DNA from 2 places in the Cedecea sp. NFIX57 genome. Region 1 is predicted to be linked to the other one. Evidence: predicted binding sites of a transcription regulator. Region 1 holds the regulator's gene; the other holds the start of a gene.
The links. The regulator PurR, encoded in region 1, represses purine synthesis genes. The targets are predictions, from matches to a motif close to CANGCAAACGTTTGCNTG.

Region 1 (4,422 bases):
TGTTGCACAAAAAGGCCATCCGGCAAAGACAACAACCAGTAAAAGCAACAAGGGTAAAGAGAAAGCAAAACCGAAGGTCAGCACAGCCTCCACCAAAAAGAAGTCCGGTAAAAAAGACGCCTCGCCGGCAAAAGCCAAAGTGGCTAAACGCACCACCACAGGCAAAAGCAGCACCCTCGCTAAAACCAGCAGTAAAAAAACCTCGCAGAAATTAGCCGTACAGCCAGCCTCCGCTACCGTTGCCTACACTGAAAAATGCACCCATCGTAAAGGGCATAAAAAGCAGTGCGTTAAGGTGAAGTCGGAAAAAAATCTGACCATCGCGCAGGCGCATAAAGTGCGCGTGCAGAAAGCGCAAAAAACGGCCATGAACAAGCTGATGGGGCAAATTGGTAAACCGTATCGCTGGGGTGGCACTTCCCCGCGCACCGGTTTCGACTGCAGCGGGCTGATTTATTACGCCTATAAAGATCTGGTCAATATCCGTATTCCGCGTACCGCCAACGAAATGTATCACCTGCGTGATGCCTCTTCCGTTGACCGCGGTGAACTGGAAAGCGGCGACCTGGTGTTCTTCCGTACCCAGGGCCGTGGCACCGCCGATCACGTTGGTGTCTACGTCGGCAACGGGAAGTTTATTCAGTCCCCGCGCAGCGGTCGCGATATTCAGATCACCTCCCTCAGCGAAGATTACTGGCAGCGCCACTACGTGGGTGCTCGCCGGGTGATGACGCCGAAAACTATTCGTTAATCTTCTCCGCGCCCTTTAGGACTAATAAAACTGATTAAAATGTTAACAGCCCGGCAACGGGCTGTTTTATTTTGTTGTTTCATTTGGCTTTTTCACTCAGCTGTAATTTGCTAACCTTATAACTACACAAATTGTAGTTATATTGTGAAACAAAATAACAAGGAGTGAAGCCATGTCGTTCGAACTACCCGCCCTGCCCTATGCCAAAGATGCGCTGGCACCGCATATTTCAGCCGAAACCCTCGAATACCATTACGGCAAACATCACCAGACCTACGTCACTAACCTGAATAATCTGATCAAAGGCAGCCCGTTTGAAGGCAAAACGCTGGAAGAGATTGTGAAAGGATCTGACGGCGGGATCTTCAATAACGCGGCTCAGGTCTGGAACCACACGTTCTACTGGCACTGCCTGGCGCCGAATGCCGGCGGGGAGCCGACCGGTGACGTGCTGGCCGCCATCAATCACGCCTTTGGCAGCGTGGAAGCCTTTAAAAAGCAGTTCACCGAAGCGGCCATCAAAAACTTTGGCTCCGGCTGGACCTGGCTTGTGAAAAATAGCGACGGCAGCCTGGCTATCGTCTCGACCTCTAACGCAGGCACCCCGCTCACAACCGGAGCAAAACCGCTGCTGACCGTGGACGTGTGGGAACACGCTTACTACATCGACTACCGCAACGCGCGCCCGGTCTATCTCGACCATTTCTGGGCGCTGGTCAACTGGGAATTTGTTGCGCAAAACCTGGCGGGCTGATGTTTAGCGGTTAAATACGAAGGAGGGAAGCAACGCTTTTCTTCTGTTTAAGAGAAGGGCCGCTTTTCGCGGCCCTTTGTAAATCAGTGCAGAACGGCAGTAAGCGCCCCGGCAACAATCAGACTCAGCACGATAACCGTCGTCACCACGGAAAACTTCAGATCGGTACTCATCGTAAGCTCCTTTTATTTCCCTACAAAGTGTATGTGGGGTGATTTTCCCACAATTAGCGATAAAAATCCTGCTGGATTTGCACAGATATCGGTTTTCCCTCTTCCACTTTGCCCCGGGATAAGCCAAAATCCTTCGCTAATTTACCGCGTATCGCCCGGCAACGCCCTCCTCCCGCTGTATGTCGCATCCCCGACAGGCCTGCAACCAACGTGTTGCCCCAGGAGTTAGCGAAGGCAAACGTTTAACACATGAGTTATCAGGAGTTTACGATATGGTCTGGAGTGACATCTAATGGCAACGATTAAGGACGTAGCGAAGCGCGCAAACGTTTCCACCACCACTGTGTCACATGTCATTAACAAGACCCGTTTTGTGGCGGAAGAGACGCGCAACGCCGTCTGGGCGGCCATCAAAGAGCTGCACTATTCGCCGAGCGCCGTGGCGCGCAGCCTGAAGGTCAACCACACCAAATCTATCGGCCTGCTCGCCACCTCAAGCGAAGCCCCTTATTTTGCGGAAATTATTGAATCCGTTGAGAACAGCTGTTTCGCCAAGGGCTACACCCTGATTCTGGGCAACGCGCACAATAACTTTGAAAAGCAGCGCGCGTACCTGTCCATGATGGCGCAAAAGCGCGTAGACGGACTGCTGGTCATGTGCTCCGAATACCCTGATACGCTGCTTTCAACCCTGGAAGAGTACCGCCATATTCCTATGGTAGTGATGGACTGGGGCGAAGCTCGTGCCGACTTTACCGACTCCGTAGTTGATAACGCCTTCCACGGCGGCTACCTCGCAGGCCGCTACCTGATTGAACGTGGCCATCGCGATATCGGTGCTATCCCGGGTCAGCTGGAGCGTAACACCGGCGGCGGCCGCCATGCAGGGTTCCTGAAGGCGCTTGAAGAAGCCAATATCAAAGTGCCGGATAACTGGGTGGTTCAGGGTGATTTCGAACCAGAGTCCGGTTACCGCGCCATGCAGCAACTGCTTAATCAACCGCATCGCCCTACTGCCGTTTTCTGCGGCGGCGATATTATGGCGATGGGTGCTATTTGCGCCGCGGACGAAATGGGGCTGCGCGTGCCGCAGGACATTTCTATCATCGGCTACGATAACGTGCGCAACGCCCGCTATTTCTCTCCGGCGCTGACCACTATCCACCAGCCGAAAGAGCGCCTGGGCGAAACGGCCTTTAACATGCTGCTCGACCGCATCATTAATAAGCGCGAAGAGTCGCAGACGATTGAAGTCCATCCGCGTCTGATTGAACGCCGCTCGGTGGCCGACGGCCCGTTCCGCGATTACCGCCGCTAAGCCTCTTCGGGAGCCGGAAGTATGTTACCCGGCTCCTGCAGCCACTCCTGATTCATCGTCTCACTGTCGCCCAAATAATCCAGCAACCAGCTCAGCGCGGGCGAGGCATCATCTTGCCGCCACGTCAGGCAGCAGGCCGCGTCCGGGAACGGGTTTTCCAGCGTTAACTCCTTCCAGTCGCCCCTGACGAGCCACGGCTGGGCAATGTGCGTCGGCACCATGCCAATGCATAATCCTGCCATCAGGCAATCCGCCCCGGACGCCCAGTCCGGCACCACCACCCGGCGCTGGTTGTCCAGCAGCCAGGTAATACGCTTGGGCAGAGAACGGGATGTGTCTTCCAGCACAAGGGACGGCCAGGGACGAATGTCGTCATCCAGAATAATACCTTCCCGTTGCGCAAGCGGATGAGCGGCAGACACCACGCAGCGCCAGCTAAGCGCGCCCATGTCCCGAAACGCATAGCGCCCCCCGACCGGGATCGCCTGCGTGGCGCCAATCGCCGCCTCAACCCGTCCGTCCGCCAGCGCGTCCCACACGCCATTGAACACTTCCTGAGAAATGCGTAATTCGATATCCGGAAAATGACGATAAAAATCCAGCACCAGCTGGCGGGTACGTTCAGGTTTAACAATATTGTCTACCGCAATGGACAAGTGCCCGCGCCAGCCGTTAGCTATCTGCTGACACTGCTGGCGCGTTGCCATCATTTTTTTGATAACAGACCGACCTTCCTTGAGAAAAAACGCCCCGGCGGCGGTCAACTCAACGTCCCGGTGACGCCGTTCAAACAGCGGCACGGCCAGCCACTCTTCAAGCTGACGCACCGTGTAGCTGATGGCAGAGGGCACGCGATGCAGCTCCTGGGCCGCGCCACTAAAGCTGCCGTTTCGAGCCACAGCATCAACCACTTCCAGTGAATATTCAGACCACATGTTTTTGCCTGCAAAAAATTTGAATTCAACTCGCAAATATTAGCGTTTCACAAGCGGTTTTGCACTCCGTAGACTCCTGCCCCGTTAACCTGCTATCAAAATCAAGAGTGAAATATGCAACCATCAAAGGGATTTCTTATCTGGCTCGCGGGGTTGAGCGTGCTGGGCTTCCTGGCCACCGACATGTACCTGCCCGCCTTCGCCGCCATTCAACAAGATCTGGGCACCACCGCCTCTGCGGTAAGCGCCAGCCTGAGCCTGTTCCTCGCCGGCTTTGCTTTTGCCCAGTTGATGTGGGGCCCGCTTTCCGACCGCTTCGGGAGAAAACCCGTGCTGTTGATTGGCCTGGCTATGTTTGCCATCGGCTGTATCGGCATGCTTTGGGTGCAGGATGCCACCACACTGCTGGTGCTGCGCTTTATTCAGGCCGTGGGCGTCTGTTCGGCAGCCGTTAGCTGGCAGGCTTTGGTGACTGACTATTACCCCGCCAA
Region 2 (4,422 bases), on a different contig from region 1:
TCGCTGCGCGACCTGCAAAACCGCTGCCCCGCCAGCGTTAAAATGACCCAGTTTCGCCCGAACATCGTGGTGACCGGTGCCTCTGCGTGGGCGGAGGATACCTGGAAAGTCGTGCGTATTGGCGGGGTGACTTTCGATGTGGCTAAACCCTGCAGCCGCTGTATTTTCACGACAGTTAGCCCGGAGCGCGGCCTGAAACATCCGAGCGGGGAACCGCTCAAAACGCTGCAGGGGTTCCGCACCGCGCAGGATAATAGTGGTGCAGTAGATTTCGGTCAGAACTTAATTGCCCGTAACAGCGGAGTTATTCGCGTGGGCGACGAACTGGAAGTCCTGGCCCACAGACCGGCGAATGTTTATGGCCCTGGCGAAGTGGTGGAAAACCTCGAACCTCAGAGCCAGCCTGAAAGCAGCGTCAATATTGACTGGGAAGGCACGACGTTCCAGGGCAATAACCAGCAAATTCTTTTGGAACAATTGGAAAACAAAGGGATCCGCGTCCCCTATTCCTGCCGGGCCGGGATCTGCGGAAGCTGTCGGATTCGGTTACTGAATGGCGAAGTGAAGGCATTGAAGAAAGGCGCGATTGGCGCGGACGGCACCATCTTATGCTGCAGCTGCGTGCCCGCAGGGAATGTGAGCGTGGCGCTGCGCTAAACGGCCTGATCGAGGCTGAGGCCACTGCTTAAAGGCTGCGGTTTCAGTCGGTCATTCATGACTTTAATGGCATCCCCTAGCTTCATGGTTCGGCCCGCTAACGTGAGCCCCTGCTGAGCAAGCAGGCAAAGCGCGGCGTTATCACCGGTTTCAACCACCAGCAGGTTAACCTGCTGCATATTTTCGCTTAGCCACACGCAGGCACCATCTCCGATACCCGGCTGCCAACAGTCCCCATGCGAGACAAAATGCCAGCTTTTCGGCATCTGCGGCTTGAGGAAGCGAATCGCGACCAGAGCGTTGAGCACCAGCTCGGCACGCTGTTCTTTCCCTAACGGTAAATCACGGCATTTTTCTTCAAAAGAAAAATAAAGTGCCGCATCATCCACACAAAAGCCTGAATTTTCAAAGGCATCCGGGGTTAGCATTTTGCGAGGAAAGCGCGAACGGAAAAGCATACCATTGGCCAAATCGAGCATCATTCGATCGTGCTCTTCATCGAAATACCAACGCCAGTTATCGTCCGGTTTTATTCGCATAATGCTTACCCTTCATTTATCCCGCTGCTGAATTGCTACTCAAATTCTCACCATATTAATAAAAGACCAATATGTTTAAATAAGCAACAGTAGCGGAATATAAAACAACCAGGGCTGAAAATAAAGCCCTGGTTGTCTGTAAAAGGTAAATGATCAGAGATGGGTAACGATTTCTTTAATCAGCGGTGGGCCTTTAAAAATGAAACCTGAGTATATTTGAACCAGTGAAGCTCCCGCTGCCATCTTCTCGCGAGCGGCGACGACTGAATCAATACCACCGACGCCGATAATCGGTAACCGACCATTTAATTCCTGAGACAGACGACGAATAATTTCCGTGCTTTTTAATTGCACAGGACGCCCGCTCAAGCCCCCGGTTTCATCGCAGTGCTTCATGCCCTGGACAAGGCTACGGTCTAAAGTCGTATTGGTTGCAATGACCCCGTCAATATTATGGCGAACTAAACTATCTGCCACCTGGATCAATTCCTCTTCAGAAAGATCCGGCGCGATCTTCACTGCCACAGGAACATATTTATGGTGGATCGCTTGCAGCGCTTGTTGCTTATTTTTAATGGCGCTTAAAAGATCGTCTAACGCTTCTCCGTATTGCAAGGTACGCAGCCCTGGCGTATTCGGTGATGAGATGTTGATCGCAATATAGCCAGCATATGGATAAATCTTATCCATGCAGATCAGATAATCATCTTTACCCTGTTCAACGGGGGTATCTTTGTTCTTGCCGATATTAATCCCGAGCACGCCGTCGAAATGCGCTTTTTTTACGTTTTCGACCAGGTTATCCACCCCGAGATTATTAAACCCCATGCGGTTAATCAGCCCTTCGGCTTCCACCAGACGGAAGATACGCGGCTTGTCGTTCCCCGGCTGCGGACGCGGCGTGACGGTGCCAATCTCAATGGAGCCAAAGCCCATCGCCCCGAAGGCATCAATGCATTCCCCGTTTTTATCCAGGCCCGCGGCTAAGCCCAGCGGATTCTTGAACGTTAACCCCATGCAGGTCACAGGTTTTGACGGCACGTTCTGACGCACCAGCCACTCAAGTGGCGTTCCGGTGACAAAGCGTAATTGCTGAAAAGTTAACTCATGAGCGCGCTCTGGATCGAGCTGAAAAAGGGCTTTACGAACGAAGGGGTAGTACATGAACTCTCCTGGATTCCCGGTGTGCAGACCGGGGCGTTATTATTCACGATCCCGGGGATGATTGGAATTGACCTGTCGCAAAAAAGCCTGAATAGAAGCAAACGTTTTCTTATCCGCCGCGCAATATGCGCTTTTTCGCAAATCTATCCCGGAAAAATCACTTAGCCACGGAAATCATCTCTGCGAGTATCACGCTAATTGTTATCAATGTTAGATAAAAGCAAACAATTAGTTATAAGGAGTCGTGATGCGTGTGATTACCCTGGCCGGAAGCCCTCGCTACCCGTCCCGTTCCAGCTCGCTGCTGGAGTATGCGCGGGAGAAGCTGAGCGCCCTGGATGTTGAAGTTTATCACTGGCACTTACAGAACTTCGCGCCGGAAGACCTGCTCTACGCCCGATTCGACAGCCCGGCGCTGCTGGCGCTCACCGAACAACTCAGCACCGCCGACGGCCTGATTATCGCCACGCCGGTCTACAAAGCCTCGTTTTCAGGGGCGCTAAAAACGCTGCTCGATTTGCTCCCCGAGCGTGCATTAGAGAAGAAGGTTGTTCTGCCTCTCGCCACCGGAGGTACCGTGGCGCATATGCTCGCCGTGGACTATGCCCTTAAGCCGGTGCTGAATGCGCTCAAAGCGCAAGAGATTCTGCACGGCGTTTTTGCCGACGACAGCCAGATAGCAGATTACCAGCACAAACCTCAGTTCACGCCCAACCTGCAAAAACGTCTGGACGAAGCGCTGGAAACCTTCTGGCAGGCTCTGCACCGCCGTGACTTTGCGGTCCCGTCGCCGTTTGACGCCCGGGGGGTGAGCCATGTTTAATCTGCTCAAACGCCGCTCTCCGTGGCTGGCATTTGCCGGCCTGCTCGCCTTTTCAACCTACAGCAATGCCTCAGACAGCAGCCCGGAACAGCTGCGCATTGGTTACCAAAAAGGCTCCGTCAGTATGGTGTTAGCCAAGAGCCACCAGCTCCTGGAGAAGCAATATCCGAACACCAAAGTCTCGTGGGTTGAGTTTCCCGCCGGGCCACAGATGCTGGAGGCGCTGAACGTCGGCAGCATTGATTTGGGGAGCACAGGTGATATCCCACCTATTTTCGCACAGGCCGCCGGGGCAGATTTGCTGTATGTCGGTGCCGAGCCGCCTAAACCGAAAGCGGAAGTGATCCTGGTCCCCGAAAATAGCCCCCTGAAAACCGTGGCGGATTTAAAAGGCCATAAGATTGCCTTCCAGAAAGGCTCCAGCTCCCACAACCTGGTTTTGCGCGCGCTGCAAAAAGCCGGACTGAAGTTTTCCGATATTCAGCCCGCTTACCTGACCCCCGCCGATGCCCGCGCGGCCTTTCAGCAGGGGAATGTCGATGCCTGGGCTATCTGGGATCCGTACTATTCGGCCGCACTGTTAAACGGCGGCGTTCGCGTCTTAACGGACGGCAGCGAACTGAACCAAACCGGATCGTTCTATTTAGCTTCCCGCCCTTATGCGGAAGCGAATGGCCCGTTTCTTCAACAGGTCCTGAAAACCTTTAGCGATGCCGATGCACTCACCCGCACGCAGCGGGCAGAAAGCGTCGCTCTGCTCGCCAAAACGATGGGCCTGCCGGAGGTGGTGATCGCCACTTATTTCGACCATCGCCCCCCTTCTGAAATTACGCCTGTCAGCGAGGCGACGGCCGCCAAACAACAAAATACCGCCGACCTGTTTTATGATAATCGCCTTGTTCCAAAGAAAGTCGATATCCGAACCCGCATCTGGCAACCCGCTGGCGCGACACAAGGAGCTAAGTCATGAGTCTTAACCTGTTCTGGTTTTTACCCACCCACGGTGATGGTCACTATCTTGGCAGCGATACGGGCGCGCGTCCGGTCGACTACGGCTATCTGCAGCAAATCGCCCAGGCCGCCGACCGCATCGGTTTCACCGGCGTGCTGATCCCGACCGGACGTTCCTGCGAGGATGCCTGGCTGGTCGCCGCCTCAATGATCCCGGTCACTCAACGACTTAAGTTCCTGGTCGCGCTGCGCCCGAGCGTTGTCTCCCCTACTCTTGCCGCTCGCCAG

Region 2: a site for PurR is predicted at 2,455-2,472, ahead of pyrD (quinone-dependent dihydroorotate dehydrogenase). Genes of this name have one in related genera too.

Annotation. Positions count from the first base shown of each region.
Region 1 is NZ_FXAS01000026.1:64,345-68,766, reverse strand. Features, by position in the region: gene B9Y90_RS19615 (C40 family peptidase) at 1-751, shown strand, start outside; gene sodB (superoxide dismutase [Fe]) at 924-1,505, shown strand; gene cydH (cytochrome bd-I oxidase subunit CydH) at 1,589-1,678, opposite strand; gene purR (HTH-type transcriptional repressor PurR) at 1,971-2,996, shown strand; gene punR (DNA-binding transcriptional activator PunR) at 2,993-3,931, opposite strand; gene punC (purine nucleoside transporter PunC) at 4,046-4,422, shown strand, end outside.
Region 2 is NZ_FXAS01000022.1:50,961-55,382, reverse strand. Features, by position in the region: gene B9Y90_RS18140 (YcbX family protein) at 1-657, shown strand, start outside; gene zapC (cell division protein ZapC) at 654-1,196, opposite strand; gene pyrD (quinone-dependent dihydroorotate dehydrogenase) at 1,350-2,360, opposite strand; gene ssuE (NADPH-dependent FMN reductase) at 2,608-3,183, shown strand; gene B9Y90_RS18120 (sulfonate ABC transporter substrate-binding protein) at 3,176-4,153, shown strand; gene ssuD (FMNH2-dependent alkanesulfonate monooxygenase) at 4,150-4,422, shown strand, end outside.